Regions from separate parts of the Paraburkholderia sp. IW21 genome, predicted to be linked through region 3. Evidence: riboswitches for the same ligand, from Rfam matches in the RefSeq annotation. Region 3 holds a riboswitch; each other region holds the start of a gene.
The links. Region 3 has a riboswitch for cobalamin ahead of ACAX43_RS10595 (TonB-dependent receptor domain-containing protein). Riboswitches for the same ligand answer to the same signal wherever they lie in the genome.
Positions count from the first base shown of each region.

Region 1: another riboswitch for cobalamin. It lies ahead of cobA (uroporphyrinogen-III C-methyltransferase); the one in region 3 lies ahead of ACAX43_RS10595 (TonB-dependent receptor domain-containing protein).
Region 2: another riboswitch for cobalamin. It lies ahead of ACAX43_RS30915 (CbtB-domain containing protein); the one in region 3 lies ahead of ACAX43_RS10595 (TonB-dependent receptor domain-containing protein).

Region 1 is NZ_JBGGWA010000012.1:221,723-224,992, reverse strand. Features, by position in the region: gene cobW (cobalamin biosynthesis protein CobW) at 1-497, opposite strand, end outside; cobalamin riboswitch at 687-967, opposite strand; cobalamin riboswitch at 1,060-1,287, shown strand; gene cobA (uroporphyrinogen-III C-methyltransferase) at 1,512-2,333, shown strand; gene ACAX43_RS26270 (cobalamin biosynthesis protein) at 2,330-2,815, shown strand; gene cobO (cob(I)yrinic acid a,c-diamide adenosyltransferase) at 2,812-3,270, shown strand, end outside.
Region 2 is NZ_JBGGWA010000019.1:46,758-50,027, forward strand. Features, by position in the region: gene ACAX43_RS30905 (hypothetical protein) at 1-399, shown strand, start outside; gene ACAX43_RS30910 (histidine phosphatase family protein) at 455-1,117, opposite strand; cobalamin riboswitch at 1,174-1,312, shown strand; gene ACAX43_RS30915 (CbtB-domain containing protein) at 1,355-1,576, shown strand; gene ACAX43_RS30920 (CbtA family protein) at 1,588-2,346, shown strand; gene ACAX43_RS30925 (DUF6531 domain-containing protein) at 2,844-3,270, shown strand, end outside.
Region 3 is NZ_JBGGWA010000004.1:33,518-36,787, forward strand. Features, by position in the region: gene ACAX43_RS10590 (FecCD family ABC transporter permease) at 1-59, opposite strand, end outside; gene ACAX43_RS10595 (TonB-dependent receptor domain-containing protein) at 87-1,991, opposite strand; cobalamin riboswitch at 2,082-2,338, opposite strand; gene ACAX43_RS10600 (ATPase) at 2,546-2,902, shown strand; gene ACAX43_RS10605 (cell division protein ZapA) at 2,899-3,213, shown strand.

The DNA of each region.
Region 1 (3,270 bases), on a different contig from region 3:
TTCGGATCGGCTTTGCGTTGCGCATCCACGGCAAGTGGATTGTCGGCGAACTGGCCACTCGCCACGGCGGGACCGTCCACCACGGTGACTACCGCGTCGACGGTAAAGCTATTCTTGATCTGCGGCCAGTTGAACGCCTGCACCAGCGGCTTCGGCAACGCGAGACCCGAGGTTTCGATCAGCACGTGATCGATCTGCTCGCGGCGCTCCACCAGTTTTTCCATCACCGGGAAAAATTCTTCCTGCACGGTACAGCAGAGGCAGCCGTTCGCGAGTTCATACAGTTGGCCTTCAGTCTCGACGCCGTTTTCATCGCAGCCGATCCCGCAACCCTTGAGGATTTCCCCGTCGATGCCGAGTTCACCGAACTCGTTGACGATCACCGCGATGCGCTTGCCGCCCGCATGCTGAAGAATGTGCCGCAACAGTGTGGTCTTGCCGCTGCCGAGAAAGCCCGTGACGATGGTGACGGGGATCTTGCGCATTTGAGTTTGCATCGTGAGGTCCATCCGTAGGAGTTGCACGTGCACGCCGGCGCGTTTGTCTGTATCGGTCAAGCCAACGGGGCTGATGCCCTGAAAGCACGGACGATAACAAAACACGGGGATGAACAACGGCGTTACCCAGGCAACAGAAAAACAGAAAACGCGAATGAGATCATGAACGCAGCGCCGCATCCCCGCGGCGTTCGTTCTTCGTATTCTGGCCGGTATCCGGGCTGGCGAAAGCGCCGCTTCCCCTTCCCGAGCGAGTGGTTTCTCGCCCAGTGGGTATATGCCTACGCGGCCTTGCGCGTGGACATCGAAGCCGGCTCCGCGGCGCCAGGCAATCAACCTGGAACCGCTTTTCGCTTACCGTTGCGGGGGCAGCACAGGTTGACCCTATCCATGGCAGGCGGGCACCCTGTTTCCCGTTTAACTGCATGCGCACGAGCGCGCACACGAGCACCAAAGTGCGTGCGAGTGTAGGCCCGCGGCCCCGCGCCGTCAAGAAAACGCGGGCCTCGGCAGCGGGCCTCGGCAGGGCCTTTCCGCAGTGCCGGCGCCGCCTGTGGTGTGCTATCGTATGCGCGCGTTTGGTGCCCGCACATGCGTTCGCATGTGCAGTTAAACGGGAAACAGGCCGCGCTCGCTGCGCTCAACCTGTGCTGTCCCCGCAACGGTAAGCGACCTGCGGTGCTTTCGCATCGCGCATGCGTTTTTGATGCCACTGTCTGAGGAATCCGACGGGAAGGCAAAACGCATGAGGCCGCCAGCCCGGATACCGGCCAGACGCGGAGGCGGCGAACGTCACGCTGCCGGCCGCCGGAATCCGCGAGGGACGGATGTGAAGGCGCTGAAGCACGACGTGGCGCCGCTGTTTGCGTTTCCCTATGGGAAACGCGCGAGTGGCGTTTATCGTCGTGCGTAATTCTCGTAGCACCGCATGACCTCGATTTCCGCCATCTGGAGCGCATTGCCGCTCCGCCTTTTCCCGCTTGTCACGACATGGCGCACGCCATGCATGCCGCAATGAGCCGCGCCTGGCTGATCGGCGCCGGCCCCGGCGACGTCGAACTGATGACCCTCAAGGCGATTCGCGCCTTGGCGCAAGCCGACGTGGTGCTGGTCGACGATCTGGTGAACCCCGACGTACTGCAGTTCGCGCGCGCCGACGCGCTGGTCGTGTACGTCGGCAAACGGGGTGGGCATCCGTCGACGCCGCAGGCCGGCATCGTCGCGCAGATGCTCGAACACGTGCAGGCCGGGCGCAGCGTCGCGCGTTTGAAAGGCGGCGATCCGTTCGTGTTTGGCCGCGGCGGCGAAGAACAGCAGGCGCTGCATGCAGCGGGCATCGAGGTGGACGTGATCAACGGCATCACGGCGGGGATCGGGGCGCCCGCGGCGATCGGCATTCCGGTCACGCATCGCGATCACACGCAAGGCGTGGTGTTCGTCACGGGCCACGGCGCCGGCAGCGGCGAGCCGGACTGGGCCGCACTCGTCGCCACGCGCATGACGCTGGTGATTTATATGGGCATGCGGCGGCTGAACGATATCGCCGGCGCGTTGCTCGCGGCCGGCATGAGCGCCGACACGCCGTGTGCCGCGATTGAATCCGCGACTCGTCCTGAGCAACGGCACGTGCTCGCGCGACTCGGCGCGTTCGCGGAAGCGGTCTCACGCGCCCGACTCGGCTCCCCGGCGATCGTGGTGATCGGCGGAGTGGCGTCGCTGGCACTCGCGCGGGCCGCTGCGAATACTGGTGAGGCTGGCGCGGTGGGAGGGGCGCAAGCGGCTAACTCGGCGGCGGCGGACGCTTCTGATGCTTCGGACGCTTCGGACGAGCCATGAAAACGCTGACCGTGGGCATCGGCTGTCGCTTGCACAGTTCTGTCGAGCAGATCGAAGCCGCTGTGCGCGCCGCGCTCGGCGCGTATGCATTCAACGCAATCAGCACGATTGCCTCGGTCGACACCAAAGCTCACGAAGCAGGTTTGCTCGAATTCTGCGCACGTCACGCGTTGCCGCTGAAACTGTTCAGCCGCGAGCGGATTGCGGCGACGCCCGTGGACGACCCGTCCGCGGCCGCTCGTGAATATCTCGGCGTAGACGGCGTCTGCGAGCCGTGCGCCTTACTCGCCGCGGCGACCGAATCCGACGCAGCCGACGCACCCGGTGCGGCCCATGCGTCAGTCGCGTTCGAAACGCCCAATGCACGGCTACTCGTGCGCAAAACCGTACACAACGGCGTCACAGTCGCGATCGCATCGACGACTGCTTCACCCGCCCACGAACATACAAACAACGATACCCAAAAACAGGACCTTCCATGAAGACCGACCCCGAATCGCATCAACGCATGACCGAGCGCCGGCGCGAAGGTCACGAGAAAAAGCAGGCCGGCGCCACCGTTGAAAAAGGACTTCTGATCGTCAACACCGGCACCGGCAAAGGCAAGACCACCGCAGCCTTCGGCATGGCTGTGCGCGTGCTTGGGCACGGTATGCGCCTCGGCGTCGTGCAATTCATCAAAGGCGCGCTGCATACCTCGGAGCGCGACTTCCTCGGTGCGATCGCCAATTGCGACTTCGTCACGATGGGTGACGGCTACACCTGGAACACGCAGAATCGCGACGCCGACATCGCCACCGCGCGCAAAGGCTGGACCGAAGCACGCCGGATGATCGAAAGCGGCGACTATCAGATGGTGATCCTCGACGAACTGAACACGGTGCTGAAGTACGAATACCTGCCGCTCGACGAAGTGCTGTCGGTGCTGAACGCGCGG
Region 2 (3,270 bases), on a different contig from region 3:
TCGCTGAGCGCATGGCTGCCGCAGAGTGCGAATGCCGACGATGCGCCCAGCCCATGCACATCGCTCAAACGTATCGTCGCGACGGCGCCAGGCGGTTTAGCCTCGCTGACGCCGGATGACGGGAGGGGCATCGCGCAACCCTACGGCGATGACGCGCAATGTTCAGCGAACCACGGCAGCTACCAATGCACGTGGACGCCGCACAACGACGCCGGCTCGAATGCGGACGCCCTGCAGGCCGTCGCGGCGGATATCGCATCGTGTTTGCCGGACGCGACGCACGATCAGAATTCGCCGGGACGTCAGCACTTTTATCTAGGCACGCGTGCCAGGCGAACCGATATCACCTTGACGCGTTCTGGTTCGAACAAGCTGAGGCTGGTTGTCTCGGGCAAGTGAGCGGAAGAGGAGTTTCGACGCGGCCAAGCTGTCCCCATGCGCGCAGCCGTAGCCGTTACTGAGTGGCGGGCCACCATGTCCAGCCGCGTCGCGCGCATCGCAACTCGACGACCGAGAGCGGCGCGACTTCGATGCGTGGAAAGACGGCGGGCGACGCCCCGAGCGCATGAACGATCGCTGCCCGGATCACCGGCGCGTGCGTGACGGTGACCACATCTCGCCTATTGCGCGGCGCGCCGCTCGTTGCTTTGCTTGGCGCCGCATCCATTGCACCGCCCATTGCGTCGCTTAACGCAGCATCGCCCGTTAGCCTGCTGATTTCTTCGCTCATTGCATCGAGCCATTGTCCTACCCGCTTGACGAGTTGACTGAATGACTCGCCGTCGGGTGCGGCCGCGTCGGGATCGTGCGTCCATGCAGCGAGATCTTGCGGCGCTTCGACGGCGAGATCAGCGAGACGCCGGCCATGCCATCGACCGTAATCCCTGTCCGCCAGTCCCTTGTGGACGGTTGCGACGAGACCTAAGGCCGACGCCGTCTCGCGCGCGCATACGGCTGGGCTGACGAAGACCGCCACGACGTCCGGAATCGACAGACGCGCTCGCGCCGCGCTGGCTTCGGCGAGGCCGCGTGCGTCGAGTGGATCGTCGGCGGGGAAACGGCCTGCGCGCATTGCGGCGGTCGACGCGTGGCTGACCAGTAACAGCCGTGTGTCCATTCAGTTCATTTCCATGAAGGCCCAGACTAAAGCGGGAGGCGTGCGACCATGCCTGGCGCTATCGAGAGGCAAAGTTTAGCGCGTAGAATAGCGGCACTGCGAAGCACGGAAGCCGGTGAGAACCCGGCGCGGTCGCGCCACTGTATTCGGTATTCACAGCCGAAAGCCAGACCTGAGCTTCGCACTATTCCTTTTCAATCGACTATTGGGGCGCGTTACCCCCAGGAGATGTCCCGTATGACCCACGCTGTTTTCGATTCCGCGACTCTGCCCGCCGCTCAACCCACGCCGATTCCACTGCGTGAGTTGTTGCCCTGGGTCGTGTTCGGCGGCTTGCTGCTGTTGCTCGCGCTTTATTTCGTTGGTGCGGAACAGGGTGCCACGTCACTGATTCCCGGCATGTACGTGCATGAATTCGTGCACGACGGCCGCCATCTGCTCGGCTTTCCCTGCCACTAACGGAGTCGACCATGGTTGGTAAGTTGTTGGTGCGCGGGATGCTTGCAGGCATCGCCGCGGGACTCCTCACGTTCGGCTTTGCCCGAGTGGTGGGCGAGCCGCAGGTCAGTCAGGCGATTTCCTTCGAGGAAAAGACCGAGGCCGCGGGCGCCGATGCACACGAACACGGGCATGAAGAGGAACTCGTAAGCCGCGGCACGCAAGCGGGCTTGGGCCTGTTGACTGGCGTCGTGGCATATGGCGCCGCATTCGGTGGGTTGTTTTCGCTGGTGTTCGCGTATGCATATGGCCGCGTCGGCGCATTGAGTGCACGCGCGTTGTCCGCATGGTTGGCGCTCGGCGCGTTTGTCGCGCTGGTGATCGTTCCGAGCATCAAGTATCCGGCGAATCCTCCGTCAGTGGGCGACCCCGGGACGATCGGGACCAGGACCGGCTTGTTCTTCCTGATGATCGCGATCTCGCTGACGGCGTTGGTGTTTTCGCTGAAGGTGCGGCGCCGCGCGGCGCTGAAGCTGGGCGCGTGGAACGGATCGATTGTGGCGGGCCTGGTGTTCATCGTGATCATTGCTGCTGTGCAGTTGTCGATGCCGACAATCAACGAAGTGCCGGCAGGTTTCCCGGCGACGCTGTTGTGGAAGTTTCGCGTGGCGGCAATTGGGATGCAAGTGATTATGTGGACGACCATCGGGTTGCTGTTTGGCGCAATGGTCGAGCGGAGCAAGCTGTTGATTCCCGCGAGTCGCAGCGCGGCGAAGTCTGCTTACCTTTGATCGAGAGGCGCGACCGCGAGGGCGGTCGCGGTCGCGCGGACGTGCAGCGCCAGAGAAGCCAAAGACATCAGGTACTTGGCGTGCTTGCCAGAATGTTATCCACAGGCTTATGGACAAAAACTGGGGATAACTTTGGAGCGTTCGCTTGAACGGCTAGGTCACGCATAGCTCGGTTTTCATGGGGACGCCCAGTCCCCTTCTTCCTTGTCGGCCCGATGCGGCCTCTCAGCTTCCCTCTACCTTCGCGCAGGAATATCTCGTGGCCGGACTAGTCGCGAGGGCTTTTCTGCGTCTGCTTTTCTTGTTGTCGCCGTTATTGCGTGTCCATGGCCTGCATGTTCTTTCGTGACGTCTTACGGCTTGTTCTGGCTGGCGTCGCAAGCGTCTGTTGCGAGAGGCCAGGGAAGTCACAAGTTTAGGATTTGTCGGATTTCCACTATCGAGTCTTCTTTATAGAGTGCTTGGGCTTCAAACAAGTACAACCAATAAGGATGACTATGAAAAACAAAAGACTTGATGAGAGACCAACGGGAATAACGGCACGCCTGCTCGCCGCATTCATGCTGCTCATGGTCGCGTTTGGCGCCAACGCGGCAGATTACATGCAATGCATGCAGACCTACCAGAAATCTCTCGGGATTCCCGGGACCCCGACCTGCGCTATCCAGGTCGCGGGCACTTCGCCTATGTCGACGGGCCCGGACGATCCCTATAACGCATTGAATTACTACAACTGTCCTAATGCCTCGGATTGGATAGCCGACTATTGCGGCGGCGTACCGGTCCCGCCTCAGTCCGACGACTCCTGCCCCGTCGCGGACCCGGTGTTGCCGGCAAAGGGCATTGTCATGCTTTCCGAGCCTGACTTCGCGAGCGGCGACACGCTTCCACTTGTCTTTAAGCGCACGTATCTTTCGAAGCCCT
Region 3 (3,270 bases):
GCGCGCTTCGCACTCATCACACGCAGCGTCGCGGGTATCGAACCCGGATTGCGGTTCATCCGCCTGAACCCGGAGAGGCGCACCCGTTACTGCTGCTGCCAACCGACCGTGACATAGGCACCGCGCCGCGGCGAGTTATACGAGTAGGCCGTTTCATAGTCCTTGTTCAACAGGTTCTGGATTTGCGCGGTCACGTACCACGCCTTTGTGATGTTGTAGCGCGCCGACAGATTCACCACGCCGTAGCCGCCCAGCTTGCCGCTGCTATCGTCGCGCGCGCCGCTCAATATCCACTCGCCGCCGACACGCCAACCGGCGATGCTGCGATTCACCGCCAGCGACGCGAAGCGCCGCGCACGCCGCACGAGGTCGGTATCGCTATCGAGGTCGACGGGATTTTGCAGCGTTATCGATGCGCGCACATCCGTCTTGCCCACGTGACCGCTCCACGATCCTTCGAGTCCCTGCACCTTCGCATGGCCGACGTTCTCTGCCAGATAGATGCCTGGCGTGACCTGCGGGTAGTCGATCAGATTCGAATAGCGCGTCTGGAACGCGCTCAGGCGCATCACGCCAAGCGCATTCGACGCGTACTGCAACGCTGCTTCGATCGAGTGGCTGCGCTCCGGCTGGATCGACGGATTGCCGCTGATCGGATAGTACAGATCGTCGAAGCTCGGCGCGCGGAACGAATCCGAATAGCTTGCAGTCGCCTTCCAATGCTCGGTGATGTCGAAACCGTAGCCGAGATAGTAACTGTTCGCCCCGCCGAAATCGGAATACTGATCGCGCCGCACGTTGGCCTGAATCTGGTTGCGCCCAAAGCGTCCTGTATAGCCGACAAAGCCCGAATCCACATGCCGGCCAGGCGCCGCGAACGTATCCGAGTCGAGGCTCTGATCGAGATGCTCGTAGCCGACCTGCAGCTTCTGTTGCGCGGCGAGCGCGAAATCGTTCTGCCAGGTGTACTGGCGATTGTCGGTATCGAAGCGGCCGTTGTAGATGCCGTTGGTATTCGACACGCTACGGTCGTCGCCTTCGGAGACGACGAAATGCGTGGTCCACCAGTCGGTCAGCTTGCCGTTCGCGAACGCCGACACCTGGCGCACCTTGCTATACAGGTTGTTCAGATCGGCCGGCACGCCGTACGCATTGTCGTAGCTGTTATTGCCGTTCGACTGGAAATACGTGACGCCTGCGTCCCACTTGTCGTTAAATTTGTGGCGCAGCGAAGCCGAGATACTTTCGTTCAGATAGCCGTTCGCGTTCGGATTCGCGTTAGGGGCCTGCGCAGGATTGAGCGACGAAAAACCGTCGTCTTTCGAGCGCGCGAGCGAGATGCTGAAGGTCGTCTTGCCGTCCTTATCCAAGGCGCCGTTCACGCCGGCCTGTTGCGTCTGCGTGTGATAGCTGCCGTAGCCCACCGAAAAATTGAAACGTGGCGGATGGTCGCCGCCAGCTTTGGTGAACACCTGTACCACGCCGCCGATTGCGCCCGAGCCGTACAGTGCCGACACGTTACCGTTCACGACTTCGACGTGATCGATCTGGTCGAGCGGAATCTGCGCGAGTTGCGGCGCGCCCAGACTCACCGAGTCGACTCGCACGCCATCGATCAGCAACAGCGATTGCGTCGACGACGCGCCACGCAGAAACAGGCTGGCAGTGGAACCCGGGCCACCCGTGCGCGAGATCTGCGCGCCGGGAGCGAGTTGCAGCAGACCGGGCAAATCGGTCGCGGCCGAATCGGCGATGTCCTGCTGATCGAATAGCGTGGTCGGCGGGATCGCCTCAGCGAGCGGTTGCGGCCCGCGCTCCGCGGTCACGACTACGGGCGACAACACCGTGGGCGATAGACCGGCAGCCCCCGTCTCGGCAGAAGAAGATGATGATGAAGACGAAGAAGACGATGAAGCCGCAGCCTGAGCGTGCACGACGAGCGGCAGACCCGCAAAGGCGAGCAACGCCGCGCGAGCGATGGGGGACAGCATGGGATGACATTCCTGTGGATAGCGTGCTCGCCCCGCTTCCCCGCAGGCCGATGCGTAACAAGGCGTCAGCGCGCTTTAACGTTTGCGCGGAGACAACCCTCTCCCTCTGGCCGGTATCCGGGCTGGCGACATATCGATCCCACCTTCCCACGCGTGACGCGCAGTGGCACACTCGCATGTTCAGCGTCGAACACACAATCAGGACCGACCTGCACGACGAATGCGGTCGCTTACCGTTGCGGGGGCAGCGCAGGTTCGCGCGTTCAGGCGAACGCCGCGCCCTGCTTCCCGTTTAACTGCGCGCACTGTTGAAAGCGCGCGCGGGCACCAAAGTGCGGCCAGTTTAGAAGCGGCCTTCGGACCCGTCAAGAACGGTCGAACCCTGCCCGATCTGTTCTGTTAAGGGCAGGTTATTGTCCGATGCGCGAGGTGTTTTTCGTCATAGGGTCGATAAAAGCCTGCACAAAGCGATGTTGTTACGTCTCGAAACGAGACAATTGTCGGAACCTGCGACATTCCGCGCTAAAATGCAATGTCTTTAGAGGACGCAGCAGATGCTCACCGAACTCGAAACACTTTCACAAAATATCGGCAAGCTGATCGCGATCAGCCAACGCCACAATGACGCGCGACTCGCGCTCGAAGAGCAGCTCGCCCAAACGCGCGCCGAAGCAGAGGCCACGCGTACCGACCTCGCGTTGATGCGCGAGGAGCGCGATGCGCTGCAAGCGGAACGTGATGCGCTGTCGGCAAAGATCGACGACGCTCAGGTCCGCCTGAATGCGATTCTCGAAAAGCTGCCGCGGGGCCGCGGGCAGAGCGAGCCGGACAATCAGCTCGATCTGCTCGAGGCCGCACCGCACGAGGTCGAAGCGGAGCGCGACGTCACCCGCCATGGAGAAAATGCATGACCACCAAGCAGATCGAAGTATCGATTCTCGGCGCACCGTATCGTCTCGCCTGCTCGGCCGAAACTGAAGGCGCGCTGCTTGAAGCGGTGGCACGCGTCGACGCCGAAATGTCGAAGATCCGCAATAACAGCAACGTACGCGGCACGGATCGCATTGCCGTCATGGCTGCGCTGTCGCTGGCATCGGAACTGCTTAAGCTGCAAACGAGCGTGAGACACGGAGAAGCATTTCCCGCCGAGGAAATCCGGCGTACAATGCATCAAATGAACGAACAACTGGGTACTGTGATTCAGCAGTACAGCATGCAGTAAATATCGAAAGGCCGGTCCTGAGACCGGCTGCGGATTCAAGCGAAATGCATGAGCGAA